3 regions of the Pseudoalteromonas sp. SWYJZ19 genome follow, and region 1 is predicted to be linked to each of the others. Evidence: predicted binding sites of a transcription regulator. Region 1 holds the regulator's gene; each other region holds the start of a gene.
The links. Region 1 encodes sigma-54, which starts transcription at its own class of promoters, with help from an activator protein. Its sites were predicted from a motif close to GTTGGCACGNNNNTNGNNT; they were not measured.
Positions count from the first base shown of each region.

Region 1 (11,045 bases):
TCCATAAAAATGTTCACTAGTGCACCTATTTTAAAGCTTTTTTGTCAAAGATGGAAAAAACAATTCGTAAGATTTTGTAATACACCCATGAAAAGGATTATAAGACTCGCTCAAAACAGCTTAACCCCGGCTTAAATTTTTAAATTAGCTGTTTAAAAGCAGCATTGTTACGTAGTTGACCTTACTCTTTTATTTATACTTTCATCTTGGCTTTTGTTACTATTCGCGCCATCCGTATTTTGTATAACTGGCTTAACACAATGGTTACCTCGTTTGTTATTTTAATTCTTGGTTTTGCAGCTCTTGTTTGGAGTGCAGACAGGTTTGTTTATGGCGCTGCGGCTCTTGCTAAAAACTTTGGTGTACCTACACTTATTGTTGGTTTAACCGTGGTAGCTATGGGCTCTTCAGCACCCGAAATGATGGTTTCAGCCTCTGCCGCTTTGGCTAATAAAACCGACACAGCAGTTGGTAATGCTGTTGGTTCTAATATTACAAACATTTTACTTGTGTTAGGTATCACAGCTTTATTTCGCCCTCTTTCAGTTTCATCAAGTACATTAAAACGCGAAATGCCATTGGTAATGCTCGTATCTTTAGTTACTTGGTATGTGTTCTCAGATAACTACTTTTCATTTAATGAAGGTGTTGCACTTTTGGTTGGCTTTATCGTATTCATCGGTGGGTTAATTATTGTATCTATGCGTGCAAAAAACCAAGATGACCCATTTGTCTCAGAAGCCTGCGACGATGTACCAAACGATGTACCTACGAAAAAAGCGGTATTTTGGTTAGTTGTCGGCATGATACTCCTACCTGTTAGCTCTCATTTTTTAATAGGATCGGCTGTCGATATTGCTAAATACTTTGGCTTAAGCGACCTAGTAATTGGTTTAACGATTATTGCCATTGGTACTAGCTTGCCAGAACTTGCCGCTTCGGTTGCAGGTGTACTTAAAAATGAAGATGATTTAGCACTAGGTAATATTGTTGGCTCAAACATATTTAATATTCTAGCGGTATTACCACTTGCCGGTATTATTAACCCTTCTGCCATTGACCCATCATTAGTAAGTCGAGATGTATTAATTATGATTGGCGCAACACTTGCCCTAATTATTATGTCATTGAACTTTAGAGGCACCCAACGTATCAATAGAGTAGAAGGCGGCTTATTGCTAATAGCGTTTTTGGGTTACCAAGGGTATATTTTTAGTCAAGTAGGGTAAATGATGGCAACGCTAAATTTTATTGAACAAGGCCTTCGCGTTTTAGATGTTGAACGCCAAGCACTTAGTGATATTGCACAATATGTAGATGAAAATTTTCATAACGCGTGCCAATTAATGTACGACTGCGAAGGCCGTATTATTGTCATTGGTATGGGTAAGTCAGGTCATATTGGCAATAAAATAGCGGCAACCCTTGCAAGCACTGGCAGTCCAGCATTTTTTGTTCACCCTGGTGAAGCAAGTCATGGTGATTTAGGTATGATCACTAAAAATGACGTGGTTATGCTTATTTCTAATTCAGGGGAGACCAGCGAAGTTTTAAATATCATTCCGGTTTTAAAACGACTTGGTGCCAAAATGATATCGATGACTGGCAATACGCAATCAACCATGGCGACCCTTGCTAATGTACATGTGTGTATTAAAGTAGAAAAAGAAGCCTGTTCATTGGGTCTAGCTCCTACATCAAGTACCACTGCAACGCTTGCGATGGGCGATGCCATGGCAGTTGCATTATTAGAAGCTCGCGGGTTTACAGCTGATGACTTCGCGCTATCTCACCCAGGTGGTAGTTTAGGCAAGCGCTTATTACTTACTTTAAAAGATGTTATGCACAGCGGCGCAAATACACCTATTATTAGCGTTTCACAAACAGTTAAAGACGCCCTTATTGAAATGTCTGCTAAAGGGCTAGGTATGACAGCCATTGTTGATGAAGATCAGCAGCTCGTGGGATTATTTACCGATGGCGATTTGCGTCGTATTTTAGAGCAGAGAATTGATATTCATACAACACAAATAGATGTTGTTATGACTAAGTCATGTACTACGGCTACACAAGATATTTTGGCTGCTGAAGCGCTTAATATTATGGAACACAAACGTATAAATGGCTTAATCGTCGTCAATGATAAAAACCAACCTATTGGCGCATTAAACATGCAAGACCTATTAAAAGCAGGAGTGTTATAAATGCAATTTGAAGAACTCTATCAACCGCTGAGCGATGATGCAAAAGCACGCGCTAAAAAAGTAAAGCTACTTATATGCGATATTGATGGTGTATTTTCTGATGGCCGTATTTATCTTGGTAATCAAGGTGAAGAGCTAAAAGCATTTAATACAAAAGATGGTTTTGGCATTAAAGCGCTTATAAACAGTGGCTTTGAAGTGGCTGTAATTACTGGTCGTCATTCACAAATAGTGCAACAACGTATGAGCAGCTTAACCGTACAGCATATTTATCAAGGCCAAGAAAATAAGCTCATTGCCTATCAAGAGCTAAAAGACAAACTCAACCTTAGCGATGAACAAATTGCTTATATCGGTGATGATGGTCCTGACATGCCCGTTATGGAATTAGTCGGCTTTGCTGTTGCAGTAAATGATGCCCATCCACTTATTAAACGTTTATCACACTATGTAACGCAAATGCCTGGCGGCTTTGGTGCAGTAAGAGAGCTCACCGACTTACTTATGCTTGAAAATGGTAAAGCATTGACTACACAAGGCACTAGTTCATGAATGCAGCGCGCATAATATTAAGCGTTTTATTCATTAGCTGTATGGTTTGGCTTTGGTACCCTTATTTTACACAAACAAATATTGTGCCTCAGACTGAGCCTGAAGTTATTGCCAAGCCTGATTACATAGCCATAGAACTCAAACAAACAGCCTATGACGAACAAGGTAAAATTAGCCACAAAGTCACTGCGGCTAAAATGGAGCTATATCAACAATTAGGTTTTACGTTTTTTGAAAAACCTATTTTTACTTTATATAACGAAAAGCAAACGTGGCAAATAAATGCAGACGAAGCAACATTATACGAAGACAAACAATTAATTTTAGAAGGCAATGTGGTTGCCAAAAACTTAACCGATAACGCCATGATAGACAAAATCAATGCTGATAATATTCAGGTAGATATAAAGCTATTAACAATGCGTTCGGAGCAACCCGTTATCATCACTGGACCCAATTTAAAAATCACTGGTAAAGGCCTAGAAGCCGACTTAAAAACCGAAGTGATAAAACTAATTAACCATACGCGAACCATATATTATGACCAATAAAATATTAAAATCACTTATTATTCCTACACTTATACTAGCGTTTAATAGTAGTGCTGCAGAGCAAAACACGCAACCGGCTGCAAATCAAATTTCAATAAGCGCCGATAAGCAAGAAGGTCAATTAAAAGCTAACGTGGGTATTTTTGAGAAAAACGTTGAAATTATTCACGGTAACCGCCGTATCACAGCAGACCGCTTAGAAGTACATAAACGCGATGAACTTGGCGATAATAAACAATTATTAATTGCTACAGGTAGCCCTGCGCACTTTGAAGAAAAGCAATCAGATGGCACGACTATGAGCGCCAGTGCTGACGAAGTACGTTATGATGTATCTAAGCGTTTTTTAACGCTTGTTGGTAATGCACAAGTATCGCAAGCGGGACAAAAAATAAATGCTAAAAGCATTACCTACGATATAGAGCAGCAGCTAATCAGTGCCGAAAAAGATGAAAACTCAACTGACCGCGTTCACACGATTTTAGTGCCTATCGAAACTAAAAAAAGTAAAAAAGACGATAAAGGTCAGCCATGAGTACATTAAAAGCAGAACTATTAGCAAAGAGCTATAAAGGTCGTGAAGTTGTCAAAAACGTCGGCCTTGAAGTAAAAGCAGGCAGTATTGTTGGTTTACTTGGTCCTAACGGCGCAGGTAAAACCACCACGTTTTATATGATTGTGGGACTTGTACCTAGCGACAAAGGTAAAATCTCTATCGATGATAACGATATTACTCTTTTACCTATGCATAGTCGTGCTAGATTAGGCATTGGCTACTTACCACAAGAGTCTTCAATTTTTAGAAAACTGACTGTTTATCAAAACTTAATGGCAATTTTAGAAACACGCAAAGAGTTAAATAAACAAGCCCGAGAAGACACGCTCGATAAATTATTAGATGAATTTAGCATACAACACATTCGTGATAGCCAAGGTATGGCATTATCGGGTGGCGAACGTCGCCGCGTGGAAATAGCACGTGCGCTGGCAGCCGATCCTAAATTTATATTATTGGATGAACCATTTGCAGGTGTTGACCCGATTTCTGTATTAGATATAAAGAAAATAATAGAACATCTCAAAAATCGTGGGATTGGTGTATTGATTACCGATCATAATGTAAGAGAAACCCTTGATGTTTGTGAAAAAGCCTACATTGTTTCTCATGGGGAGCTGATTGCATCAGGTACTCCAGAACACGTATTAAATGATAAAACAGTACGCGATGTTTACTTAGGCGAGCAATTTAGGCTGTAACATTTACGCCATGTCTTTAAGCATCTGCTAGTATTAATTATAACAACATAAAAGGATTGTTAGAGATACATGAGGCAATCACTACAGCTGCGCATGGGCCAGCAACTTACAATGACTCCACAGCTGCAACAAGCTATTCGTTTGTTGCAACTCAGTACATTGGATCTCCAGCAAGAAATACAAGAAGCTCTCGACAGCAACCCGCTATTAGAGGTTGAAGAACCAGACTATTCCGAAGACGCTGCAGGTAAAAACGAGCAAAAAGCTGATACCGATGACATAACTGTTAGCGCATCTGCCGATGATGCTCCAAGCGAATACGAACAAGATAGTGGTGAAGCACTTGCAAAAGACACGCTAAGTGACGACATGGCTATGGATGTTAGCTGGGATGAGTACATGAGTGCCGCCCCTGCAGCATCATCAGGTCCAATGCCTGAAGACGAATCAATATACCAAGGCGCCTCAACAGAGACGCTTCATGAGTATTTAATGTGGCAATTACAACTAACGCCATTTAGCCCTACAGACGAAGCCATCGCTATTGCGATTGTAGAAGCAGTTGATGATTCAGGTATTTTAACACTAAGCTGCGAAGAGATTTTAGAAAGCTTTAATCAAGAAAACGAAGAAGATAACGAAGTCGAACTTGATGAAATTGAAGCAGTACTAAAGCGCATCCAACTGTTTGATCCTGTCGGTATTGCTGCACGTAGTTTACAAGAGTGTTTGTGTATTCAGCTTAACCAGTTTGATAAAGAAACACCTTACATTAATGAAACAAAAATGATTTTAACCGAGCATATTGATTTATTAGCTGCTCGTGACTATCGTACATTAATGAAGAAAACTAAGCTCAAAGAAGAAGAGCTTAAGGAAGTAATGACATTAATACATACTCTTAGCCCTAAACCTGCAGATACTATTGTAAGAGAAGAATCTGAGTATGTTATTCCTGATGTGTCAGTTAAAAAAATTAAAGGCCGCTGGGTTGTTGAGTTAAACCCAGACAGCATGCCTAAAATTCGTGTTAATAGCCAATACGCGGCAATGTCTCGCACTGTAAAATCCAGTGGTGACAGCCAGTTTATTCGCTCGCATTTACAAGAAGCTAAATGGTTTATTAAAAGCTTAGAAAGTAGAAACGACACGCTATTAAAAGTGACAAATTGTATTGTTAAGCAACAACAAGGCTTTTTTGAACACGGTCCTGAAGCCATGAAACCAATGGTTTTAAATGATGTTGCTGAAATGGTAGAAATGCACGAATCAACAATTTCGCGCGTAACAACCCAAAAGTATATGCACACACCCCGTGGTATATTTGAGCTTAAATATTTTTTCTCAAGCCATGTAAGCACCGAAAACGGTGGTGAATGTTCATCTACAGCAATCCGTGCGCTTATCCGAAAATTAATCGCAGCAGAAAACTCAGCAAAACCATTGAGTGATAGCAAAATAGCGGATATATTGGCTGAGCAAGGAATTAAAGTAGCGAGACGTACAATCGCAAAATACCGCGAATCTCTGGCTATTCCACCGTCAAATCAACGTAAAAGTTTGATTTAAGACGCAAAAAAAAGAGGGTAATGCTTATGCAACTAAACTTAACTGGTCGTCACGTAGAATTAACCGATTCACTAAGAGACTATATTAATACCAAATTTGCGAAGCTAGAAAGACACTCTGATCATATTAATAATGTTCATGTCATTCTCGATGTAGAAAAATTAAATCAAAAAGCAGAAGCCACCATACACGTAAGCGGTGCTGAGCTATTTGCCTCTACAGAACATCAAGATATGTATGCCGCCATTGACTCGTTGATCGACAAGCTCGATCGACAAGTAATTAAACACAAAGAGAAGCTTGCTCGACACTAATATGATGAAATTAAGCTCACTTATATGCCAGGACTGCAGCAAAGCTGCGGTCCTTTTTAATAGCAAAAAAAGAATTTTAGAGTTCATTAGCGAACTTGCTCACGACAAACTTCCGTATTTACCGCAACAAGATATTCTTAATGCTTTAATGAGCAGAGAAAAATTGGGTAGTACAGGTATAGGGCGTGGCATTGCCATTCCTCATGGAAGAATGAGCGGTGCAGAAGAGCCTTTGGCTTTAGTACTCGTTAGCGAAACTCCAATAAATTTTGATGCAATCGATAATCGCCCTGTTGATATTTTCGTCGCACTCATCGTACCAGATGGCGATAACCAGCAGCACTTAAAGACTCTAGCAACCATTGCTGATAAACTAAACAACAAAGATTTTTGTAAACAGTTACGCAGTGCAAAATCAGATGCTGAGCTTTACCAAGTTATTGTCAATCAATCATAGTTTTATAAAGGGTGTTAAATGGAGTTAATTATCATAAGCGGCCGTTCTGGTTCTGGAAAGTCGGTTGCTTTACGCGTTGTAGAAGATTTAGGTTATTATTGCGTAGATAATATTCCAGTTAACTTGCTTCCTTCATTAGTTCGCAGTGTGTCTGATAGCTATGATAAAATTGCTGTTAGCATTGATGTGCGTAACATCCCTAAACAACAAGATGAATTTAACGATATTCTTGAATACTTGCCTGGCTTTGCAAAACCTACGTTATTTTATTTAGATAGCGACGACCAAACATTGATCAAACGTTTTTCTGAAACTCGTAGATTACACCCACTATCAATTGACTCGTTGCCTCTTGATTTAGCCATCAAAAAAGAAAAAGAATTACTTGATGTATTAATCACCCGCGCCGACTTTATGATAGATACAACTGATTTGAGTGTTCATCAACTTGCTGAATCTATTCGTGAAAAGATTTTAGGTAAAAAAGATAAGCAACTGATTGTCACATTTGAATCGTTTGGTTTTAAATACGGTATACCAAAAGAAGCAGATTACGTATTTGATGCACGCTTTTTACCAAATCCACATTGGGAACCTGAATTAAAACCTTTAAATGGGTTAGATCAACCCGTTAAAGATTATTTGGCCAATCACAGCATAGTGCAAAAATTCACATGGCAAATTCAGACATTTGTACAAACATGGTTACCGCACTTAGAGCGAAATAACCGCAGTTATTTAACCATTGCTATTGGGTGTACAGGCGGACAACATCGCTCTGTATATTTAGCGCAAACTATCGGTGAAAGTTTTGCAATGACACATCCCAATGTTAAAATTCGCCATCGCGAACAAGAAAAATAATATAGCTGAATAATCACCTGTTCAGCTTAGGTAGAGTAAGTTATGCATTGTGAAGACACTTTTTTAATAAAAAACAAATTAGGATTGCACGCCAGAGCAGCCACCGTGCTTGCCCAATTAGCAGTGCAGTTTGATGCGACAATTACATTATTTCAAGATGACAAAGAAGCTGCAGGCGATAGCGTACTTGCATTAATGTTACTTGAAAGTAGCCAAGGCAAAGAAGTAAAAGTTGTATGTAAAGGCCCCGATTCTGAGCAAGCTTTACATGCTGTTGGAGAATTAATAGCACAACGTTTTAATGAACAAGAATAAACAGTTATAAAAATAATGCTCGCATTACTAATGCCCCAACTAAAACAGATATATAAAATAAATACGGTTAGTGACGCCAGTTAACTCACCTCTCCCCATAAAGTAATATAAAAATTTATAAAGGACGCCAATGCCTGAAGCTTTTGAACAAGATTACCCACTACAGCAACTAAAACAGGTGACTAAGTCACTCAATAGTGGTCAATTTGTTCAAGTTAGGCGCATGCTCGCAAAAACAGCTCCTTGTGATACCGCATTATTATTAGAATCATCACCACATAAAATTCGCCGACTCCTTTGGCAGTTGGTTGATCCTGATGTGCAAGGCGATGTTCTTGAAGAACTCTCAGAAGATGTTCGTTTAGGCATTATTGCCCAAATGGAACCTAAGCACATTGCAGCCGCAACAGAAGATATGGGCCACGATGACTTAGGTGAAGTATTACGTAGTCTGCCGGACACCGTTTATAAAGACGTTGTTAGCGCGATGGACATTCAAGACCGTGAACGTGCAACACAAGCACTTTCGTATCAAGAGCGTTCTGCTGGCGCGCTAATGAACACCGATACGGTGACCATTCGCCCTGATGTTACGCTTGATGTTGTACTTAGGTATATTAGGCTACGTGGCGAGTTACCAGAAGGTACCGATGACTTGTACGTTGTTGATAAGCATAACTGCTTTATAGGCGCTTTATCGCTGAGTACATTATTAACTAACCCGCCAGAAAAGATTGTTCGCGATTTAATGGATGAAGATTGTGAATCCATTCCAATCTCAATGGATGAAAGTGAAGTCGCGCAATTATTTGAACGTCATAATTGGATATCGGCCCCCGTAGTCGATGATAACGATCAGCTCCTTGGCCGTGTCACTATCGATGACATCGTTGACGTAATCCGCGAAGATGCTGAGCATAGTTTATTGGGCTTAGCCGGCCTTGATGATGAAGAAGATACCTTTGCGCCAGTACTAAAAAGCTCTAAAAAACGCTCAGTTTGGTTAGGTGTCAACTTACTAACTGCACTTGCAGCTGCTTTTGTAGCTAGCTTTTTTGAAGGCACTTTAGATGTTTTACCTATTTTAGCTGTACTTAACGGTATTGTCCCTTCTATGGGCGGTGTTGCAGGTAGCCAATCATTAACGCTTGTTATTCGTGGTATTGCGGTAGGTCATATAAATCAAACAAACCAACGTTTCTTGATGATGAAAGAGCTTGCTATTGGCGCGTTAAACGGTGTTTTGTGGTCGTTGTTAATAGCAGGTGTTATTGCCCTATGGCAGTGGGACTTTATGCTTGGTGGCGTACTCGCCTTCGCTATGTTTATGAACTTAGTGGTGGCAGGTGTTGCTGGTGCGAGTATCCCTATTATTCTTAAAAGAATGAATATAGACCCAGCACTTGCAGGGAGTGTGGTGCTAACCACGGTGACAGATATTGTGGGTATATTCGCCTTTTTAGGTACTGCTACTTGGTTGCTGGTTTAAATTAGAAACTTTTGCAAATAACTAAAGTAAAAAACACTTAGGGTAAAGCTGCAACTATGACAACGGGTACCAAAAATAAAAAAGACACACCTAAAAAAACGCCAAAACAAAAAGGCCTATCAATATTAAAAAGTGTGTTGATATATGGTTTCATATTTTTCGTAATTTATAACGCTGTCAATTGGTGGCGACAACCTGTTATGCCAGCAAATCCTCAATTACAATTAATAGATTATAAAGGGCAAAACATTGATTTGTCAGCAATGAGCCAAGATAAACCAACACTTGTCTATTTTTGGGGAACTTGGTGCCCTATTTGTAGTATTACCTCCCCTGCCATAAACGAACTCGCAAACGAGAATAACTACCCTGTCGTGAGTATCGCAATAAAATCAGGCTCGGATCAAAAACTACATGAGTATCTAAATGATCATGGCTACAGTTTTACCACTGTCAACGATCAACACGGTGAGATATTTGCCGATTGGCAAGGGCAAGTCACGCCATCTTATATAATCTTAAAAGATAATAAAATGACGCAAGGGCTAACAGGCATTCAGCCGTTATGGTCACTAAAATTACGTTTGTGGTTATCATCAACGTTTTAAGAAAAAACTAACTGCAAGTATATAGGCACTAAATACGTGCTATCTCAAGAGGGGTTTCTAAAAGCTCGCTCTTTATCACCTACAATAATATAAGTAATAAAGAGCAAGGTTTACTTAATTTACGTATTAAAAAGGTTTAAAAAACCTTAGCGTAATTAAACTAATCTACTAGGGCGTGTTGATCTTTGTGGATTGAAATTTGTTCAATCTAGGGGCGATTAAATCGCGGCGCGAGGTTTGTAACCTAGTGGGCTAAGTAAAAACCGAGCAACAAAGAGTTAATCGTCCCTAGAAAGAACCCAAAGGGCAGCGCATGTTTGGTATTTATGCTGCGTTATCGCCTATTCATGGGGAATAACCACACTACATAGGCTCCGCCTTGCCTAAAAACCAAACATACTGCTGCAAATTAACCCACCAAAGATCAACACGCCCTAGTTATTATTAGATTGAATCACTAACGTGTACTTTGACGATTACCGCCTACTTTTGGTTTAGTGTTTGCCTTTTTAAATTGGCTAAAACCGGTATGTCGCGTTAGTGCAGGACGTCCGCCTTTACTGCCACCTTTACCTGCTTTTTCATCACGCCCTTCTTCAGGCACTAAACAGTTAGGCCCTTTACCAATTAAATTAGCTTTACCCATTTTACGCAGTGCTTCACGTATCATCGGCCAACCTGCTGCATCATGGTAGCGTAAAATAGCTTTATGTAATCTACGTTGGCGAGCACCTTTAGGTACTGGAACAACTTCTGTATTGTTTTTTATATTACGTAAAGAGTTCATTTCTGTGTGGTAAATAGTCGTCGCATTAGCCATCGGTGATGGGTAAAAATTTTGTACCTGATCAAGCTTAAAGTCGTT
Region 1 is NZ_JADYXI010000002.1:179,483-190,527, reverse strand. Features, by position in the region: gene I6F45_RS02750 (ATP-binding cassette domain-containing protein) at 1-5, opposite strand, end outside; gene I6F45_RS02745 (calcium/sodium antiporter) at 261-1,229, shown strand; gene I6F45_RS02740 (KpsF/GutQ family sugar-phosphate isomerase) at 1,233-2,204, shown strand; gene kdsC (3-deoxy-manno-octulosonate-8-phosphatase KdsC) at 2,205-2,756, shown strand; gene lptC (LPS export ABC transporter periplasmic protein LptC) at 2,753-3,307, shown strand; gene lptA (lipopolysaccharide transport periplasmic protein LptA) at 3,297-3,842, shown strand; gene lptB (LPS export ABC transporter ATP-binding protein) at 3,839-4,564, shown strand; gene I6F45_RS02715 (RNA polymerase factor sigma-54) at 4,634-6,133, shown strand; gene hpf (ribosome hibernation promoting factor) at 6,160-6,447, shown strand; gene ptsN (PTS IIA-like nitrogen regulatory protein PtsN) at 6,452-6,904, shown strand; gene rapZ (RNase adapter RapZ) at 6,923-7,768, shown strand; gene I6F45_RS02695 (HPr family phosphocarrier protein) at 7,811-8,083, shown strand; gene mgtE (magnesium transporter) at 8,214-9,572, shown strand; gene I6F45_RS02685 (protein disulfide oxidoreductase) at 9,629-10,180, shown strand; gene I6F45_RS02680 (YgiQ family radical SAM protein) at 10,638-11,045, opposite strand, start outside.

Region 2 (11,045 bases), on a different contig from region 1:
ACCTGTATTTGCGGCTGAGCTAACAAAGGCTTCAGCATCAGTAAGTAACCAACAGGGCTCCGCAGTTGGTGTTAAGGTTTTGGGCATTGTTGAAAGTAATGCACCATTACAAATTGAATATAACCCAAACCATCCAAGTGCGGATGAAAATGGCTATATCTATAAACCCAACGTCAATGTTGTAGAGGAGATGGCAAATATGATTTCTGCCTCTCGTTCTTACCAAACAAACGTGCAAGTTGCTGATGCAGCAAAGCAAATGCTAAGTAAAACACTGTTGCTAGGGCAGCGGTAACCGAGGGTAGGTTATGAGTAATGATATTAGTACATCTTCATCCTATTTAGACTCTATACGCTGGCAAGAATCGCAAGTAGCGACCAGTGATAATGAGAGTGATGCGTTAACACAAGAAGACTTTTTCTCTTTGTTAACTCAGCAATTATCGTTTCAAGATCCCAGTAACCCTGCGGATAACGATCAAATGATTGCGCAAATGACTAGTTTCACAATGGCGCAAGGCATTAGCGATTTAAATTCAAATTTTGATAGCTTAGCGTCATCTATGACATCAAATTCAGCTTTGCAAGCATCAACACTTGTTGGCAAGCAAGCTTTACTTGAGTCAAACACCTTAGATTTAAATGAAACGGGTGATGCCAGAGGCTCGGCAGTGGCAGAAGAAGCCGTTGATAACTTAAAAATTAAAGTGACAGATGCATCAGGTCAGCTAGTGAGAACTATTGATATGGGTTCTCAATCAGCAGGTGCAGTACGTTTTGCGTGGGATGGCAAAAATGAAGCCGGTGAGCGTTTACCTGAAGGTGAATACTCAGTAACCGCCGAAGGAAGTACTGACGGCGAATTTTCAAGCTTGCCCATTGCTACATTCAAGAACATTGAAAGCGTTAATATTAATGGCTCAAGTGGCATTATTATTAACACTAAAGAAGGTGCGGTTAGGCTGACAGATGTAGCAGAAATCGCGTAATAAATTTTAGTATTTTTCGCCTGCTAGCAGGCCACAGACTAACAGGTTAGAGGTGAATTATGAGCTTCAATATTGCATTAACCGGCCTTGCTGCCGCGCAAAAAGATTTAGACGTAACGGCAAATAATATTGCAAACGTTAATACCACAGGTTTTAAAGAGTCACGCGCTGAGTTTGCCGATGTTTACGCTTCATCAGTATTTAGCTCTGGTAAGACTAAAAATGGTGACGGTGTGCAAACAACCATGGTTGCGCAGCAGTTTCATCAAGGCTCACTACAATTTACAAATAACTCACTTGATTTAGCAATCACTGGTGAAGGTTATTTTGCGATGACCGACGATTTATCTTCGCAAGATTTAACATATACACGTGCAGGTGCATTTAAGCTTAACCAAGATAACTTTATGGTTGACGCAAAAGGTAACTTTTTACAAGCATTCCCTGTTGACTCATCTACAGGTGATACAACGTCGGTAAGTTTGAGCACAACTGATCCAATTCAAATCCCTGATTCGTCTGGTTCACCTCGCGCAACAGAAAATGTATTTTTGTCGTTTAACTTAGATGCAACGGCGGATCCAACAGGTCTAGATTTTGACCCTACGTCTAGTGGTACTTATAACTCATCTACGTCAACAACGGTATATGATTCACTAGGTGAACCACATATTTTACAATACTTTTTTGCTAAAGAAGATGATGCCGCAGCAGGTGGTACAGATAACAGTTGGGAAGTATACGCAACACTCGATGGCAAAGTAGTTGATGGCACAACTGGTGGAGAACAAACCGCGCCTTATACACCACTTACCACCCTTGGTTTTAACTCAAGTGGTTTACCATCAACAACAGGTGGTGTGGCAAATACAAATACAACTACTTTTGATGAAATACTACTACCAGCGGGTTCTGGTGCTGGTTTATCAACATTACTAGACAATGGTGCAACTTTCCCAGGTACTGGTATTGAGCTTAACTGGCGCGATGAAAATAACACGGCAGGACGTATCCCAACTCAGTATTCAAGTGGTTTTGAAGTAAAAGCACTCGATCAAGATGGCTCAACGGTTGGTCGTTTAGCCGGAATTGATATAGGAACAGACGGTAAAATTGTCGCTTCTTACAGTAATGGTGACTCAACATTCCTAGGCCAAGTGGCTATGGTACGTTTTCCAAATTCACAAGGGTTATCACAAGTGGGTGATACAAGCTGGAAGCAAAGTATTGATTCAGGTGAACCTGTAGCGGGTGAAGCTGGTTCGGGTACGTTTGGTGGAATTAACTCATCAGCACTTGAGCAATCAAATACTAACCTTACTAATGAGCTTGTAGACTTAATTACTGCACAGCGTAATTACCAAGCAAACTCACGTGCGCTTGAAGTTAACTCAACTATTCAGCAAAGTATTTTGCAGATTCGATAAGCTAAACCCTATTAAATATATGAGGCTGCATTTTTGCAGCCTTTTTTATAAGTCCTCTTTGCAAGCCCTTCTAAATACCTCTCAATGTTGCGTCAAATTTAATCTGGCATCTATTTTGCATTTGTAAGTTCAGAGATTTTTTATGTGAGTCGATACTATGGACAAAATGGTCTACATTGCGGCCTCTGGCGCTAAGCAAAGCCTACAAGGGCTTGCTTTAAAAGCCAATAATTTGGCAAATGCAAATACAACGGGTTTTAAAGCTGACTTTGCGCAGGCGCGTTCTATGCAAGCGTTTGGCGAAGGTTTGCCTACACGTGTATTTTCAATGCAAGAGCGTCCGGGTTCAAACATGGTATCGGGTGGCATTGTTCAAACCGGGCGAGACTTAGATATCGCAATGAGCGATAACGCATGGCTTGCTGTGCAAGATGCCTCCGGTAATGAAGCTTACACAAAAGTGGGTACGTTAAACGTTACAGCTCAAGGCATGCTCGTAACCAGCCACGGTCGTCAAGTTATTGGCGAAGGGGGACCTGTTATTTTACCCGTCCCAGTCGAAAAAATAGGGTTTAGCCAAGATGGCGCTATTCAAGTTCGACCACAAGGCGCCCCCGCTAACTTTTTAGAAGAAATAGACACGCTTAGAGTGGTAGAAGCAAATAGCTCACAGCTCGAAAAAGGTAACGATGGTTTATTTAGACCAAAAGCAAATGTAACAGTAGATACCTCTGCCAATGTAAAAGTTTTAAGTGGTTCGCTTGAAATGTCGAATGTGAACCCAGTTCACGAAATGGTCGACATGATAAGCCACCAGCGCCAATTTGAATTACAAGTGAAATTAATGAAAACAGCTGAAGAAATTGACGAGCGTCAAGATCAGCTGTTACGCATTGTTTAACTTTAAAGTGAGGACACGATTATGAATCCAGCATTGTGGATCAGTAAAACGGGGCTAGACGCCCAACAAACCGATATATCGGTTATTTCAAATAACTTAGCGAATGCGAGTACCGTAGGTTACAAAAAAAGTCGCGCTATATTTGAAGATTTACTTTATCAAAATATTAATCAGCCGGGCGGTCGTTCATCGCAAGATACCGAAATGCCATCGGGCCTAATGTTAGGTGCGGGTGCAAAAGTTGTAGCTAACCAAAAAGAGTTTACGCAAGGCAACATGTTGACCACCGAAAACTCACTAGATTGGATGATTTCTGGCGAAGGTTTTTTTGAAGTACTGCAACCAGATGGCAATATTGCTTACTCGCGCAACGGCCAGTTTACTACCGATGGCGATGGACGAATTGTTACATCGGGCGCAGGTTATGTGATTCAGCCAGAAATGAATGTACCAGATGACGCGCAATCAATTACGGTTTCGCAAGACGGCGAAGTATCTGTACGTGTTGCAGGCCAAGCCGATAACGTGGTCATTGGTCAGCTGACTATTAGTGATTTTATTAATCCGTCGGGTCTTGAGCCAATCGGTCAAAATCTTTATACCGAAACAGCTGTAAGTGGTGCGCCGGTACAAGGTAACCCTGGTGTTGAAGGGTTAGGTAGCATTATTCAAGGCTCACTCGAAACTTCAAACGTAAATGTAACTGAAGAGCTCGTAAACCTAATAGAAACTCAGCGTATTTACGAAATGAACTCAAAAGTAATTTCGGCCGTTGACGAAATGATGAGTTATATCAATCAACAGCTTTAATAGAGTAGGGGGAATTATGCGTAATATTATTTTATTTGCAGCGGGCACATTATTTTTAAGTGGCTGTATGTCTACGCAAAATAGTGAAGTAGTACAGGACGATCCTTACTACGCACCTATGTACCCCGAGCCTATTTTAGAGCCGCTGGTAGCCACAGGTTCATTGTTTAATACTCATACATCAAACGACTTATATTCTGATAAAAAAGCGCTACGTACTGGCGATATAATTACGGTTAAATTGCAAGAGTCTACTCAAGCAACAAAAGCCGCTAAAACAGAAACAGACAAAGAAACCGACGCAAGCTTAGACCCCGTTATTGGATTAGGTGGTCTACCTGTAAATATAGGTGGCGATAGTATTCAGTTTGGTATTGGTAGCGATTCGTCGTTTACGGGCGATTCAAAATCAAACCAGTCAAACAGCTTAGTGGGTGATATTTCGGTTAATGTAATGCGCGTTTTACCTAATGGTAACTTAGTTATACGCGGCGAAAAATGGCTAACGCTTAATACCGGTGAAGAGTTTATTCGTTTAGAAGGGCTAGTACGCCCTCAAGACGTAAGCGCCGATAATACGGTTGAATCAAATCGTATTGCTAATGCACGTATTCAATACTCAGGTAAAGGGCAAACGCAAGAAGCGCAAAGTCCTGGTTGGCTTACACGTTTCTTTAGCAGTTCGCTGTTTCCATTTTAGAGGGTAACAACATGAATAGCCTTAAAGCTTTATGTTTAGTTGCGTTATTGGGTTGGCAGTTTACTGCCAGTGCTGAGCGCATAAAAGATGTGTCTATGGTTGAAGGCGTGCGCTCTAACCAATTAGTTGGTTATGGCTTAGTGGTTGGTTTACCGGGCACTGGTGAGCAAAACTCATATACACAACAAAGTTTTAGAGGCATGTTGAACAGCTTTGGTATTACGCTGCCTTCAACTCAAAGTCCTAAAATTAAAAATGTTGCCGCTGTTGCTGTGCATGCAGAATTACCCGCATTTAGAAAGCCCGGGCAAACAATAGATATTACGGTTTCTTCTATTGGTAGTGCAGGCAGTTTACGTGGCGGTACTTTACTACAAACTTTTTTAAAGGGTGTAGACGGTAACGTGTATGCAATTGCACAAGGAAGCTTAATTGTTGGTGGCTTAGGCGCACAAGGCCTTGATGGTAGTAAGGTTGTAATTAACACCCCTACAGTTGGTCGTATACCAAATGGCGCAACAGTTGAACGCACTGTAGAAAGCCCATTTATGCAAGGCGATTACATTACCTTCAACCTAAACCGTCCAGACTTTACAACGGCAAAACGCCTAGAAAAAACAATTAATGACTTAGTTGGCCCAAATAGCGCACAAGCAATTGATTCTGTTTCTATCCGTGTTATTGCACCACGCGATGCATCCCAGCGTGTATCGTACTTATCGACACTCGAAAACTTAGAATTTAAACCAGCTGACATGGCCGCTAAAATTATAGTTAACTCGCGCACCGGTACAATTGTTATTGGCAAAAACGTTAAGCTTCAGCCTGCGGCTATAACTCACGGTGGCTTAACAGTAACAATTGCAGAGCAACAAAATGTGTCACAACCAAACCCGCTAGCAAACGGTGATACAGTTGTCACACAGCAAAGTATTATTGATGTAAACCAAGACGACTCGCGCGCCTTTGTATTTAATCCAGGTGTAAGCCTTGACGATTTAGTTCGCGCAATTAACGAAGTAGGCGCAGCGCCTGGTGACTTAATGGCTATTTTAGAAGCACTAAAAGAAGCCGGCGCAATTAACGGACAGTTAGTTGTTATATAAATAACCCAAGTCAATAAATAACGTATTACTTAAGCCCTATATTTTTGAAGCTAGGGCTTTTTATTTACAGCAACTTAAGTTTATTATTTTTATCTTCCTTGTTTTATCGGTAGTGGCTCAATTTTTGCATTTTTAACTGCATTATTCATTTTGTGTCAAAAAGCCGATGGAAACTAATCACCTCGATAAACAAAACTTTTTTGATTTAGGCAACTTAGATTCACTTCGTAAAGAAGCCTTAACGAGTGGCGATGCATCAACTGATGCTTCCAAAGCTGCGCTCAAAAAAGCGGCCGCACAATTTGAAGCTATTTTTACGCAAATGTTGCTCAAAGGAATGCGCAAAGCTAACGAAGCATTTGAAGACAAAGACAGCCCATTTAATTCAAGTGGCGTAAAGTTTTTTGAAGAAATGCACGATCAGCAACTTTCAACAGAGCTTTCATCAAATGGATCGTTAGGCCTTGCCGATTTAATTGTTCAGCAGTTATCGCCTGAGTCTAAAAACTTTATGCCAGGCTCGGTGCTTAGAACAACCAACGATATTTTCAGCGATACGCAAGTCGGATCAGCTCTTCCTCATGAGCAAAAAAATAAGCAACCCGATCTTATCGTTAAGAGTACTAAAGCCGATATTGCTGAGCCTAAAGTCGATACTACAGAGTCTAAAACCGATAGCCCAACATTTAAAAATGCAGAAGAGTTTGTAAGTTCAGTGTGGGAACACGCTAAAACTGCAGCGCAAAAAATAGGTTTAAACCCAGCGGTAATGGTTGCTCAAGCGGCACTTGAAACCGGTTGGGGTAAACACATTATTAATAAAAGTGACGGTGGCAGCTCAAATAACTTATTTAATATTAAGTCAGATAAAAGCTGGGAAGGCGATAAAGCAAGCAAAGTAACGCTTGAGTTTGAACAAGGCACACCCGTTAAAAAACAAGCCAGCTTTAGAGCCTACGATTCAATTAAAGATAGCGTGAACGACTTCGTTGATTTTTTAACGCAAAACCCACGCTACAAAGAAGCATTACAAAATACAGCAAAACCAAATGACTTTTTAGATTCATTACAAAAAGCAGGTTATGCAACCGATCCAAATTATGCCAGCAAAATAAAAAAAGTACTCAATAGCAGTCAGCTAAAAGACATTGCGGCAAACGTGATCCGCCAAGGAGTAGAGTAACATGTCGTTTAATTTATTAAACATTGCCAGTTCTGGGGTTAGAGCAAGCTCGGAGCTATTGCAAACGACAAGTAAAAATATCGCCAATGTAAATACCGTAGGCTACGTACGTGAGCGTACTGAATTTACCACTATGGTTGATAACCAAGTAGGGCGAGGCGAAACATACCGATTACTAAACGAGTTTGCTCAGTCACAGCTAAATCGTGACACCTCTAATAAATCGTTTTTCGATCAGTTTATTACTGAGGCTAATCGAGTTGATACTATTTTTTCTGAAGAGTCGAACAACCTTTCGACCGGAATTAACTCTTTATTTAATAACGTGCAAGAAGCGCTTAATCAGCCGTCATCTACCGTTGCCCGCTCATTAGTAATGACAGATGCGCAAAGCTTAATTGATCAAATGGATAGACTTTCGGGCATCGTGCTTGATCAAAAAAGTGTAGTGAACGAGCAGCTCGAAATATTTTCAGATGAAGCAAACTCACTAATTCAAAGTATTAGCACGCTAAATCAAAATATTGCAGCAGTTAATGGCACTAATAACGCCGCAGATGCGAGCTCTACCTATAACGAACGCGATAAAGCAATACGCGACTTATCAGAGCTAATAGACATAGAAACGCTTGATGGTCCAAATGGCGAAAAACTCGTTTTTATGGGCACAGGCGAAGCGGTGGTTATGCAAAATGGCGCATTTAACTTATTTTCGATGACAGGCGACCCCGATCCTAATTTTAAAGAATTCACGCTTGACGTTAATGGTGGCAAAGCAGTGCCGCTTGAAGTTGATGTAAGTAAGCTTAAAGGAAAAATTGGCGGCTTACTTGCTTTTAGAGATGACATATTAGTCCCTGCGCAAAACCAAATTGGTCAAATGGGCTTAGCGATAGCTGATGCATTTAACGAACAAAACAAATTGGGTATGGATGCAACAGGTCAGCTAGGGGGTAATATTTTTAATATTCCTACCGTTGGCGCTTATGCGTATCAAGCTAACACAGGTACTGCCGGTATGACTGCAACGGTAGAGCCAGGTAAGGGCAGTGAACTCCCTGCCAGTGACTTTATTATTACCTATACAGGCAATGCTAATGAAGTAAGTATTCAGCCTATAGATAACAAAGGCGATCCGTTAGGGCAGCCTTCACTTGCTGATATATCGACAGGTGTTATTGATTCATCGACTATTACTACCGGAGAATCATTTGGCCTTCAAGTAAATGTGTCTGGGGCAGGTGTTGAGGGTGATCAATTTCAAATAAAGCTTAATTCAGATGCTGCTTCAAGCATTACACTTGCAACAGGGCGCGCAGAAGATTTAGCACTAGCATCGCCTATTCGTACTGCTAATGATTTAAATAATATAGGTACCGCTACTATTTCAGCGGGAGAAGTAACAAGTGTTACCTCCGGTGGATTTACTTCAACACCAAGCTTAACAAACGGTGAAATAACGCTTGTTAAAACAGGTAATGCTAATGAATATCAAATTACTGATAATAGCGGAACGAGTACTTTTACTATTACGCCTCCTGCAAAAGGAATGTTATCGCAAGCGGGTGCTCCATTTGATACCTACGGATTCGATTTTGATATAGAAGGCACACCTGCAACAGGCGACACCTTTACACTTGAGTTTAACGAAGGCGGTTTTGATGATAACCGAAATGGTTTAAAATTAGCTGATTTACAAAATGGTGAATTAGTCCGTCTAAACGTAGAAACAACAGCAACGGCCGACAACCATAAAACGTTCAACCAAGCTTATTCAGGATTAGTGAGTGATATAGGTGTTATAACTGGCCAAGCAATCACAAGTGGGGCTGCATTTGACGCTCTAGCACAGCAATCTGAGGCATGGTATGAATCACTATCTGGAGTAAACCTTGATGAAGAGGCCGCAAATTTACTGCGTTTTCAACAATCATATTCAGCATCAGCACAAGTTTTAGCAGCAGCTCAAGAAATTTTTGACACCTTATTAAATGCGGCGAGGTAATTATGCGTTTATCAAATAATTTAATGTACCAAAACAACATAAATAAAATACTCGACAACCAACAAGGTGTTGCAAATGCTCAAGAGCGAGTAACTACAGGTGAAAAGTATTTAACTACCTCAGAAGCGCCAGCTGCTATTTCGCAAGGAATGCTATATTCAAATAAAATACAAACAAACGAGCAATATACAAAAAATATTGCTCAGCTAAGTGGACGCCTCGAAACAGAGGAAACCATATTGCAAAGTATAAATACCAATATTCAACAAGCGCAAGAACTCACTATTCAAGCTGGTAATGGTGCGTACACTAAAGACGATTTAAAATCGATTGCATCAGAACTTAGCGGCATTCAACAAACGTTAGCTAACTTAATGAACACCCGATCAGAAGACGGAAAATTCATATTTTCAGGATACCAAGACAGTACGCAGCCATATCAGTTTGATTCTGCAGCGGGTGAGTACACCTATAATGGCGACCAAGGCCAGCACCAAATAACTATAGCTGAAGGTGTATCGATTAAAGCGAGTGATAACGGTTTTGATACGTTTGAAAAAACTAACGCGCGATTAAATGTAGAATCTAACACGGCAAGTGTTTCAGGCTCTATTACAGCGGCAAGTGTATATGTTGACGGCCAAGCTGAGTTTGATAAATTTCATCAAGCAAATTACAACGCAGACCCAACAGCTTCAGCAACAGCAAATACTTATAGTGTATTAGTAAGCCCAGGTGCTACAGCAACTGATCCACAAACCTACGAAATATACCGAGACGGCGCAGCACTAACCCCCGCAGTAACGGGTGAGGTTACAGATGAGCCAATCGATTTTGCAGGTATGAAGATTGAATTTGAAGGTTCAGCACCTGGGCAGCTTGATTTTAGCCTTGAAAAGCCAGGCAAAGAAAACGTACTCAATACATTACAATCACTTATTACAGGTTTAAATGATGGCACACTTGAAGGTGATGATTTTCAAGAAGTGTTAGCCGATGGCTTAGTGCAATTACAAAATGCCAGTGAACAAGTTGTGTTTACCCAAGCAAGTTTAGGTGGGCGTATGAACGCAGTTGATAGCGTTAGCGACTCTAACCTTGCACAAGATATTCAAAACAAAAGTAACCTTTCTGATTTAGTCGAAGTAGACATGGCAGAAGCTATTAGCGAACTAACCAAACAAGAAACGGCACTGCAAGCATCGCAAGCAACTTTTGGCCGTTTAACTAACCTCTCGTTATTCGATTACTTATAAGCAAGTTATAAGCAAGTTATAAGCAGATTATAAGCAGAAATACCTTGCCGCTTTACCTACTTTAAAGCGGCAATAACTATCTACAAAATTGCGGCAAAAAAATGTCACTCCCACCGAAACAACTTCACTCTTTATTTACAATTTAACAAGCTGTATATTTGCCATTAAAAACAATGAGTTAGAAATAAATTAAAGTTGGCACAGTAAATGCTTTTCTTATTATAAGAAATTATCGAACAGTGGTTCCTGTTAAATCGTGTTGAACCACACTCTGTTTAAACCTAGGAGATGGTAAAATGGCATTAACAGTAAATACTAATGTGTCGTCACTAAACGCACAACGTAACTTAACTAAATCAGGTGAAGGCTTAGCAACTTCGATGGAGCGTTTATCATCAGGTATGCGTATCAATAGCGCAAAAGATGATGCCGCAGGTCTACAAATTTCAAACAGATTAACATCGCAAATAAATGGCCTAGCAGTTGCTCAACGAAATGCTAATGATGGTATTTCAATGGCGCAAACAGCTGAAGGTGCAATGAGTGAATCAACAAGTATTTTACAAAGAATGCGTGAACTTGCACTTCAATCAGCAAACGGATCTAATTCACCAGAAGATCGTGAAGCGCTGCAAAAAGAAGTATCAGCTTTACAGGTTGAATTGACA
Region 2 is NZ_JADYXI010000008.1:58,194-69,238, reverse strand. Features, by position in the region: gene flgC (flagellar basal body rod protein FlgC) at 1-295, shown strand, start outside; gene I6F45_RS10010 (flagellar hook assembly protein FlgD) at 309-989, shown strand; gene flgE (flagellar hook protein FlgE) at 1,049-2,416, shown strand; gene I6F45_RS10000 (flagellar basal body rod protein FlgF) at 2,574-3,317, shown strand; gene flgG (flagellar basal-body rod protein FlgG) at 3,339-4,127, shown strand; gene flgH (flagellar basal body L-ring protein FlgH) at 4,144-4,827, shown strand; gene I6F45_RS09985 (flagellar basal body P-ring protein FlgI) at 4,839-5,933, shown strand; gene flgJ (flagellar assembly peptidoglycan hydrolase FlgJ) at 6,100-7,116, shown strand; gene flgK (flagellar hook-associated protein FlgK) at 7,118-9,121, shown strand; gene flgL (flagellar hook-associated protein FlgL) at 9,124-10,377, shown strand; gene I6F45_RS09965 (flagellin) at 10,674-11,045, shown strand, end outside.
Region 2: a site for sigma-54 is predicted at 6,045-6,063, ahead of flgJ (flagellar assembly peptidoglycan hydrolase FlgJ). Genes of this name have one in related genera too.

Region 3 (11,045 bases), on a different contig from region 1:
TGCTTGGCCAAAATCGCTTATAAATGCAGGGATTTGCACTCCAAGTAGTAAACCGAATGCAAAGAAACTAAGTCGGATATAATCTAAAAATTTACTCATTTATCTTCCTATCCATTTAAATAACCCAGAATTAACATTTGAGCTTGTTTTTATATCAAAAACTCGTAATCTAATGGGGCGTGTTGACCTTTGTGGATTGAAATTTGTTCAATCTAGGTACGATTTAATCGCGGCGCGAGGTTTGTAACCTAGCGGGCTAAGTCAAAACCGAGCAACAAAGAGTTAATCGTCCCTAGAAAGAACCCAACGGGCAGCGCATGTTTGGCATTTATGCTGCGTTATCACCTATTTATGGGGAATAACCACACTACATAGGCTCTGCCTTGCCTAAATACCAAACGTACTGCTGCAAATTCAACCACGAAAGGCCAACACGCCCTAATAATAAAAATAACAACAGGTGGATGTTAAGGATGACGAAAAAAGTAAAATTCACGTCAACATTTGTTGATATATCTAAACAGCTCAAACGTTTTGTATCGCGCATTGTTCAACCCGACGATGTAGAAGATATTGTGCAAGAAACTTTTGTAAAAAGCTACGAAGCTGATTTAAAGCAAGATATACAGTTTACCCGCAGTTACATGCTTAAAACAGCAAAACACCTAGCACTTAACCATATAGCTAAGTGGGACAACAAATTTAATGATTCGTTAGAAAACGATAACGAATTACCCGTATTACTCAAATCAATGAAGCTTGAGGATGAATACACATCTAAAGAGCGCTTTTTACTTTTTTGTAGAGCTACTGAGCAACTAAGCTCATCGATTCGTAAATGCTTTATATTAAAAAAAGTTTACGGCATGAGCCAAAAAGAGATCGCAGACCAAATGCAGTTAAGCCAAAGCACTGTTGAAAAACACATTGCCAAAGGATTGTTACAAACCATGTTGTACATGCGTGAACATGAGCAAAGCCCTCAAACAAACCCTAAAGCTCAAGCACACCCTATATCAGTTAAGAGGGTCGCAGAATGAGTAATGTTCATCAATTTAATTCAAAAGATTTAATTTTAGAAAAGTCATGTGATTGGATAAGCGCGATTGATCGTGGTTTAACTGATGATGAAAAAGAGCAATTTAAATTATGGATGATGCAAAGCACCGCCCATCAAGACTCTATATACGAGCTTGCTCAGCTTTGGGATGAGCTTTCGGTGTTAAATGAATTAAGTCATTTATTTCCTCAGCGTAACAATACTAAAGCATCAAAAAATAAGTGGATGTTTTCTTACTCAATTGCAGCGAGTTTATTTGCAGCACTAATGGTATGCAGCTACTTATTAATTAATTTAGAAAACGGCTATAACCAAGAGCTTGCAAAAGTTAACTACACTAAAATTTACAAAACAAAAGTAGGCGAGCAAGCAACGTATGTATTGCCAGACGGCACTATAGTGCAGCTTAATACTAATAGCTTACTAGAAGTTGCTTATAGCAAAGGCCGCAGGCAGTTGTTACTTAGTCGAGGAGAAGGGCGTTTTAATGTAGCAAAAGATGCCACGCGTCCGTTTAGTGTAATGGCCGGCGACAAAAGCTTTACCGCACTCGGTACCGTGTTTAATGTACAGCGTAATACCTCATCAGATTTAGAGCTTGTTGTTACCGAAGGCAAAGTGATGATCACCGACCCTAGTGTAGCGGTTGACGCAAATGACTTTAAAGATTATCAGCTTGCAGATAACAGCACGCAAAAAATTCGTCAAATTAATGCCAATATTGTTACCTCAGGCGAAAAGGTAGTTATAAAGCAGAGTGTTACAAAGCCAATTACCCAGCTTTCAATGAACGACGTACAACGCGATTTGGCATGGCAAAATGGCATGCTTATTTTTAATGGAGAAGAGTTAAGCGATGCTTTAAATGAAGTAAGTCGCTATACCGCAACACGTTTTGAACTTTCATCAGCCGAGCTTGCCAGTATTAAAGTAGCTGGGGTATTTAAAGCGGGTGACGTTGAAGGTTTACTAGAAAGTTTACAAACTAATTTTTCGATTGATCATGAGCGTTTAGGTGAGCATGTAGTAACGCTAAAACACCATACAGAATCATAAGTAGACATTATGCAAATCAAACTAATGTTAGATAAAGTTGCATCAATAAAGATTGAACGTAAAAAAAACATTAAAAAAAAGAAACAAAACCATAGAGGATTTTTGTTTGTCAGCTGTTTATATAAGTTGCGCAGTAACCAAACGCATTTATTGAGTGGATTTAGTGTGCTTGTACCGGCTATTTTTAGCTTGAGTGTACAAGCAGCAACTCAAACCACTGGGCAAATGGTGCAATTTGATATAAAAGCGCAGCGAGCAGACAAAGCCTTAATTGAATATGCTAAACAAACAGAGCAAACCGTGGTGTTTTCTTATGAGTTGGCAAAGCAGTATGACGCAAATTCAGTTTATGGATTTTACACTCAGCTAGATGCTCTAGAGGCATTATTAGGTGGGACTGAGCTCGATGCGGTTGTTGATCAAAATGGTTTACTGAGTATAAAACTCAAACAAATCAACAGGAATGATAACAACATGATGAAGCTTTCAGCGGTCAGTGCAGCAGTATTACCAGCTTTACTTGCAGTAAATTCGCAAGGTGTAAACGCAGCAGAAGAAGTCGCTCAAGAAAAAATTGAAAAAATTGCTATTGTCGGTAGCCGTGTAGCAGGACGTTCAGTTGAAGATTTACCCGTTCCAGTAGATATCTTAAGTGCAGAAGCGCTTGAAAATACAGGCCAAACAGAAGTTGGTCGTATGCTACAGTCTATCGCCCCTTCATTTAACTTTTCAAGCTCTGCAATTAGTGACGGTACTGATGCTTTAAGACCTGCGACACTTCGCGGTTTGGGCCCCGATCAAACATTGGTTTTAATTAACGGCAAACGTCGTCACCAAGCAAGTATTATTCATATTAATGGCTCTGTTGGGCGTGGTACCGCAGGTACTGACATGAATGCAATTCCAGCCTCTGCGATTAAACGCATTGAAGTATTACGTGATGGCGCTGCTGCTCAGTATGGTTCTGATGCAATTGCAGGTGTTATTAATATTGTGCTTAAGGATGGTAGCGAAGGTGGCAAAGCGGCTATTAACTACGGTCAATATTCTGAAGGCGATGGCGAAACCATTAACCTTGATTTTAATAAAGGCTTTGCGCTAGGTGATGACGGTTATTTAAATACAACTATCAATTACCGTGACCGTGCACCGACTAACCGTGCAGGTTTACATGGCTCTTGTCAGTTTTATGGTTGTACAGAACTAAGTGACGGTACTTTACTTGCTGGCGATCCGCGTGAGCTGACAGCCGATCGTGATACATTCAGAATTGGTGATGCTGATTCTCAGCAGTTTGGTTTAACAATTAATACCGGTTACGAGTTAGGTGATGGCGAGCTTTACGGCTTTATTACTTACTCAACACGTGAAAATGAGTCGGCTGCATTTTTCCGTCATAATGCAAATGCAGGTGGTAACCCAGTACTACAAGATAATGATGCGACGATTCCGCTAGGTTTCTTACCAAAAATTAATACAACTATCGACGATATCTCGTACAACTTTGGTTATAAAACTGAGTTTGATAACGATGCAAGCCTTGATTTATCTTACACCTATGGTGAAAACAGCATTGATTACACGACAAGTGACACTATCAATGCCTCATACGCTAACTTTTTACGTTATGACCAAGGTTTAAGTGCTGCTGATATTCGTACAACTATCCCACGTGAAGCGTACGCTTACGGCATGGAATTATCACTGCAAACAATCAATATTGATTTTACGCAAAACTTTGATGATTATTCTTTAGCAATGGGTGCAGAAATCCGTACTGACGAATATCGCATTTTAGAAGGTAATGAGTACGCATACCGCGATTACGATACAACCAACGGTGTAAGTATTTACAACGGCTTAAGTGGTGGTGTTGGCTCTGAAGATGCATCAGGTGGTTCACAAGGTTTTGGTGGTTCAGCTCCTGCATCATCAGTTGATGAATCGCGTGATGTAATTTCATTTTACATAGATGCAGAAGCTTATGTGATTGAAGATGTAATTTTATCGGGTGCACTTCGCTACGATAACTACAAAGGCTTTGGTGATACAGTAAACTTTAAGCTTGCTGGTAACTGGTCTGTAACCGACGATATTTCACTACGTGGTGCATTAAGCTCAGGTTTTAGAGCGCCTTCAATGCAGCAGCTTTACTTTAATAACGTAAGTACGCAATTTGTTGTTGGTACTAATGGTAATTTAGTTGCAGAAGAGGTTGGTACATTTAGAAATGATTCAACACTTGCGCAAAGCTTAGGTATTCCAAAGCTTAAAGAAGAAAAATCACAAAACCGTAGTTTAGGTATTGTATATAACGTTACAGATAATATTAATGTAACCGTTGATTACTACTCAATTGATATTGACGACCGTATTGTAATTAGTGACCGCTTAGGTAAAGGTTTATCTACAAGCCTTGATGCTGCACTAAATAGTGCGGGTGCTGGCGTAGGTCAGTTCTTCTTAAATGGTGCTGATACAGAAACTCGTGGTGTTGATTTTGTAGCAACGTGGAACACTGAAGGTTTAGGCGGCACGCTTGATTTTACACTTGCAGCTAACTTTACTAAAACAGATGTTGTATCGTTATTTTCGCCTGCTGGCTCAAGCCTTGAGACAGTAAACGTAGAAGATATATTTTCAGCTGAAGACATCTCTATTATTGAAGAGTGGCAACCAGAAGATCGTATTAACTTAAGTGCGCTTTATCAACGTGACGATTGGACAGTTAACCTGTCACTTAATCGCTTTGGTGAGTACACAGTAGAAGATGGTGGTCGTCAAACGTATGGCGCAGAAATTTTAACTGACGTTAAAGTTAACTACTTCGTTACTGAAGATTTGTCGGTAAATATTGGTGCAAATAACTTGTTTGATGTTTACCCAGATAAAAACGAAATAGGTAACTCTCGCTCAGGTACTATTGTGGATGCTAGTGGCAACACAGTAATAAGTAGCTCAGGTGTGTTTGACTACTCACGTCGTTCTGCTCCATTTGGATTTAACGGTGCTTACTACTACGTAGGCGCAGAATACCGTTTTTAATTAATAACCTCCCTTTCGTTATTTAACTCAAAGGGCCGTAAGGCCCTTTTTTTGGTTTTATATTGGGCTGTTTTATTTAGAAATCAAACTTATTGAATAATCATCGTATTGCTTAATATTATTCATTACACTCATTAAAGTATTATGTGTACTGTTTTCGTCTGCGGTTATAAGTACCGAACTTATTTCATATTTAGCCGCGAACATCGCTAAATTAGTCGCAACTTGCTCTAAATCAATTAACCTCCCTGAAAAATATACTGCGTTACTTTCATCAATTCTAAATAAAGCATTTTTAACAGGCTTATCTATTTGAGGGCTGTCGAGTGGTCGGTTTAATTCAATAGCCACAGGTTTTACAAAAGATGTAGTTACAATAAAGAAAATTAGTAATATGAACACTATGTCTAACATCGGGGTCATATCTACATCAGCATTATTTTGCAGTTTAGTTAGTTTACTTTTCATATTGGACCTTATTTTTAATTAAATGCTGCGGCGCCACAGCAAGGTTTTAGGTACCTATTAACAAAATTAGCACAGCAAAAATAAAGCGTGGTTAAATAAATATTCTAATAACATTAAATATTTGTATTCATTATGTATTTAAAATGTGGCGAAATAAGGTGGTGTTTGTAGCAATCTGCTTATATGGGGTCTATATGGCATCGTTATAGTGTGATTTAATTCGTTAAATTGCTTAAAGATTTATGCAGATTGGTATTAGAGGCAATAAAAAACCCAGCGCTAGGCTGGGTTGTATTTATGCGTTATGTAAGCTTACTGCTTTTGCATACGGCTCATTTCTGCATGGCAGCTTTGCATTGTTAATAATGTTTTAGCCAGTGCAGCTTCGCAATCAGCCGGTTGTGGTTTATCCATAGCGGCTTTAATTTCTACAAGCGTTTTATCTTCTACTTCTTCAAGCTCTTTTACATACGTGCTGTCGTTATGTGAGGTGAATGTAGTAAGTAAGGCTGTGTATGCACGTCGTGCTTCAACTGCGAAAGATGAACCATCTTCGCGTTCGCCTTTTTCATTAATTGCATATGGCTGCAAGCGCTCAACACTCACTTTTCGGGCATCTATCATGCGCTGAAAAAGTGCGCCAATAGCAGGGTCTTCAACTTTTTCCTGTGCTTTTTGATAAAAATCGATGCCGCTGTTCATAACTTGAATGATGTCAGTAATATGATTTACTTCTGATCCTTGATGGGTGTTCATAATGACCTCTTTAATTAAATGAATGTATAGTTCAATTTAATTAAAGCAAGGTGTGTTCCAAGTTCATGACTTGTTTTAAGCTCATGTTTATTAACGGTTTGTTTTTTATTTTTGGAGTTGCTAAGTTAATAGAGTAGGTATTAACCTAGCAATTTTTACATTATATTGTGTAATAAAGTTATTTTAGCTCTTCAGCTACTTCAGCTACTTTTTGGCGTAACCAGATGTGGCTCGCATCGCGATGTAACAGTGGGCTCCAAATCATATCAAGCTCAAAAGGAGGAATTGGAAACGGTGGCTCTAAAATTTTAAGCCCCGGATCATCTAAGTATATATTTGCGGCTTTTGAAGGAAGGGTCGCAATCAAATTTTTCTCTTTAGCTAAATGAATCGCTACATGGTAGTTACGCGTAAAAGTGGCAATGTTACGATGTTTACCAAAGTGGGCAAGTGCTTCGTCAACCCAACCAAGTTTTTGCACATCTTTAGGGTCCATGCCCACGCCTACACCAAAACCTGTTTTACTCACCCATATATGGCGCGCTTTTAAGTAGCTGTCGAGGCTAAAGTTTTCAATAATAGGGTTGTCGGCCTTAACTAAGCAGCAAAAACTGTCTTTCCAAATACGTTTATGATGAAAAGACTGAGGTAAGTTTTCAAAACGGTTGATTGCCATATCTACTTTACCGTTTTCTACGTCATGAAAGGTTACATCACTTGGTGTGAGTATATCTAAAGTAGTATCGGGGGCTTCTTCGTGTAGTTTACTTAAGAGCTTTGGCGCTAACGTACTTGCAGCGTAATCACTGGCCATTATTCTAAATACACGTTTACTCTGGCTTGCCTCAAATTCTCTATTAGGTGCTAGGGTTTCTTCAAGCGTCATTAATATGCCACGAATAACGGGTTGTAACTCTAAAGCGCGCTCTGTCGGGACCATACCATCGCTGGTACGAACTAAAATAGGGTCGTTAAATAAGTTACGAAGACGTTTAAGGCCATTACTCATTGCGGGCTGCGTAATACTCAATTGATTAGCAGCGCGTGTTACATTGCATTCTCGAAGCAATGTATCGAGATAAACGAGTAAATTTAAATCTATTTTACTTATATTCATTGTGTGTCCTTTGCGTCTACCAGTGATGGATAAATCGCTGTGCTGTCGGGTAAGGGTAAATATGACTTACCTGCCCATTTTTTATATTTTGTTGAGCCTGCTTCCAAAAGCTAACATCTATAAGCTCTGGATGAGTGCTGAGGAAAAACTTTTTATACATAGGATTAGGCATTACAAATGTACATAACTGCTCTGGGAATACATCTTGTGGTGCAACAGAGTAACTTTGTTCATCCATTAAATAATCGTCGTAGCTCTTTGCTTTTGGTAATGCTCTAAAGTTCATATCTGTTAGGTATTGAACTTCATCGTAATCGTAAAAAATAATACGTTTGTGCTTACTTACACCAAAGTTTTTTAAGAGCATATCGCCAGGAAATATATTAACGGCAATCATTTCTTTTAGAGCTTGCCCGTATTCTTCAATCGCGTCTGCGGCACTTTCTTCATCAGCATTTTCTAAAAATAAATTGAGTGGTGTCATGCGCCGTTCAATATATAAATGCTTGATGATCAACCATTCGCCTTCAATTACCATTGATGAGCCAATTGTTTTATGTAATTGCGCAAGTAAATTACTATCAAAACGTGCCAAAGGAAATACGACGTTAGAATACTCTATGGTATCGGCCATTCTGCCAACGCGATCATGGTTTTTTACTAGTTGATAACGCTTTAATACGGTATCACGGCCGAAGGGCTTACTTTCACCAAATTTGTCTTTTATTACTTTAAAAACATAACCAAATGAGGGAAGGGTAAATACCATCATCACCATACCGGGAGTACCCGGTGCAATTGTAAACTCATCATTAGAGTGAGATAAGTGATTTAAAAACTCTCGATAAAACTCAGTTTTACCCTGCTTATGAAAACCCACTGCGTTATAGAGCTCAGCAAGTGTTTTGTTTGGCATAAGCTGATTCAAAAACCGGACAAGTGCTGAAGGTGCATGAGTCTCTACCATAAAGTAGGCGCGGGCAAAGCCAAAAATGACACGCATTTGAGACGATTTAGTTAAAAGTGCATCTAAATATAATCCGTTATCTTCATCGTGCAATACGGCGATTATAAAAGGCTGAACCCCACTTTTTGAAACAACACGACCAACAATATAAGCTGCTTTATTACGATAAAAAGGTGTGTGCAAAATATCAAAGCGCATTTGCCAAGGTTGGTGATGTGTATCGGGTGCTTGTTTATAAAAAGCTTTAACAAGAAGGCGAATATCACGCTCTAAATTTACAAATGGGGCTTTAAAATCAAAATGATTAATAATGCGTTTTATTGTTGGCTTTAGGCCATCAACTACTGGAAAGTATGTCCTATATTCGGCCTCAACAGGTACTGAAGGAGCATCTTTCAAAGTTGCTTCTACAAATATAAAGTCATTATGAAAATAGCGCCTATGGTACAGCCGGCAAAATACAGAATTATAAAAGGTTTCGGCGAGTTCTGCTTGAGGGTGGAAACATAAAAAGTGCTGATATATCTTTTTAACTTCGAGCCATAGGCTTTCATCTAATTGCTCTGTTGGGGTTTCTTTTTTTAGCGCTTGTGTGGTTTCGTTAACACGATCATCATAATAGCTGATACGCAAACGGCTGATATCATTAATTGCTTGCCAATCTTTTTTTGCAAAGGCGAGAGGGGCTTTGGCCGTTGTTTTTTGAAATAGCTGATAGTGCCTTTTAAAACCCGTTAAAATTAATTCAGCAATATGGCGAGGCTGCATTTGCACTCCTTAATAGTCCCTAGAGCTTATACTCTATTGTGTTAAGGGTATGTTATTTTAAGTTTAAAACCAAGATAAATATTACTTGCTAATTAACAGTGATTTATTGGTATTGAGCTATCTTTTTTTCGAGAATTTTAATTTGTTTAGTAATAACCAATACATCTTTTTTGTACTCTTTATTAATTATTTTTAGTTTTTTAGTAATGTCTTTGGTAATACGCTTTTTATCATCAATGGCTAGAATATGATTTAATCGTTCTTGTTGTTTATATTCGGTACGCTGCTTATTACGATCAAGTATTGTTAGTTTATGGTTATTACTGCGAAGCTCTGCCTGTAAGCCAGATAGAAGCCTTTCACGTTCAAGCTCATTCAGTTGTTTAGTGTAGTCAACCTTAGGACCAGAATACTGATTACCCGTCGTGTTAACTTTATAAGTCGTTGCTTCGTCGTCACACGGCAGTTGAGAGAAGATTGTGCCTTTTTCTGTTACACATTTGTAGTAAGTGGTATCGCTAAAGCTAAAAAAACTGATAAGTAAAAAGCTAGAATGGAGAATATAACGAGAAGTTTTAAACATACGTGTCATCCTTGGTTTTTATATCTAACAACAATATAAAACTATAACCTAGCTTGGTGGTATATCAAGCTAGGTTAGGATAACTGTTATTGGGTAAAGGTTTTGAGCTTTTTAATACTCTGTACTAAAAATGGTATATCTAAACCTTGTTCAATAGAAAAACCTTCAGCGGCAGAGATGTTTTTAAAGTTACCATCTGAATCTATTAAGGTAATCCTATCTTTTTTATAGGCTATAACGACACCCTGAGAGTAGTTAACGCCCATATCATCTTTTTTCTTGTATAAATTAACGCCCAGCATTGTTTGCTTAGCAATGGCTTTACAATTTAAATATTGGCCAACACTTGTTGCAATTAAATCGCTAGGTTGAATAAGTCCATCTACTTTAGAAATACGTTTGTCGGAGCTATATAAAGTTGATGTTGTTACTACTTCTTGCTTGTTATTGGCAAGACTAAAAGCAAAAACCTGTGTTTTATCATCTCGTACAACGGCGTTATCGCTACTTTTAATAACTCTAATTGCGCTAGAACTATGTGCTTGATCATTTATAAAACTAAGTTCTTCCACGCCGGTTACTTCAATGCTGCGGCGCTGACTTTGCCATGCGGGAAGAGTTTGATCTCTTAAAATTGCTGCTTTATAAAAAGCTGGCAAACCATACACTAAGCTAAATAGCATATCGTCGTGATTAGTTGGCTGTAAAAACTGCTCTGTTTTGTGTAAGTTTTTATTATCGGCAACAAATTTAGCGAGTTGTTGCTGGGTTTCAAATACAAAAATATCTACATTGGCTTGTGTGTAGTCCTCGCACTTATCAAGCGGGCTTGGCATTTGATAACTAATGTTTTGGTTATTAATTTTTACGTTATGTGCTTGCTTATAGCTTTCTATATCAAGCAGGTCATTTTTAGCTAATAAACTTTTAGCGGTAGTAGGGTATGACAGTGGTAGTACATTATCTTGCTTCGTTACGTCAAAGTTTAAATTTGCGTCAGCCCAAATATGAATACTGTGACTAAGTGAAAAACACACTATTAAAAATGAAATTGCGTAACGTGCAAATTTATATTGTTTTAAGCGCTCAAGGTGTTGCCATGTGTAATTACTCACAAGTAGCTGAAAGCCTAAAATAAGTAATACAATCCCACTGGCTAAAATGGTTGTTAAAGCAGGTGAACTGGTTAAACGATGCCACAACAATGAAATGATTTCAGGCAAGG
Region 3 is NZ_JADYXI010000014.1:21,345-32,389, reverse strand. Features, by position in the region: gene I6F45_RS14245 (DUF2937 family protein) at 1-99, opposite strand, end outside; gene I6F45_RS14240 (RNA polymerase sigma factor) at 474-1,040, shown strand; gene I6F45_RS14235 (FecR family protein) at 1,037-2,116, shown strand; gene I6F45_RS14230 (TonB-dependent receptor plug domain-containing protein) at 2,126-5,161, shown strand; gene I6F45_RS14225 (ExbD/TolR family protein) at 5,234-5,629, opposite strand; gene I6F45_RS14220 (ferritin-like domain-containing protein) at 5,942-6,385, opposite strand; gene I6F45_RS14215 (LysR family transcriptional regulator) at 6,564-7,502, opposite strand; gene aceK (bifunctional isocitrate dehydrogenase kinase/phosphatase) at 7,519-9,237, opposite strand; gene I6F45_RS14205 (DUF4124 domain-containing protein) at 9,341-9,820, opposite strand; gene I6F45_RS14200 (DUF3413 domain-containing protein) at 9,907-11,045, opposite strand, start outside.
Region 3: a site for sigma-54 is predicted at 6,429-6,447, ahead of I6F45_RS14220 (ferritin-like domain-containing protein). Genes of this name have one in related genera too.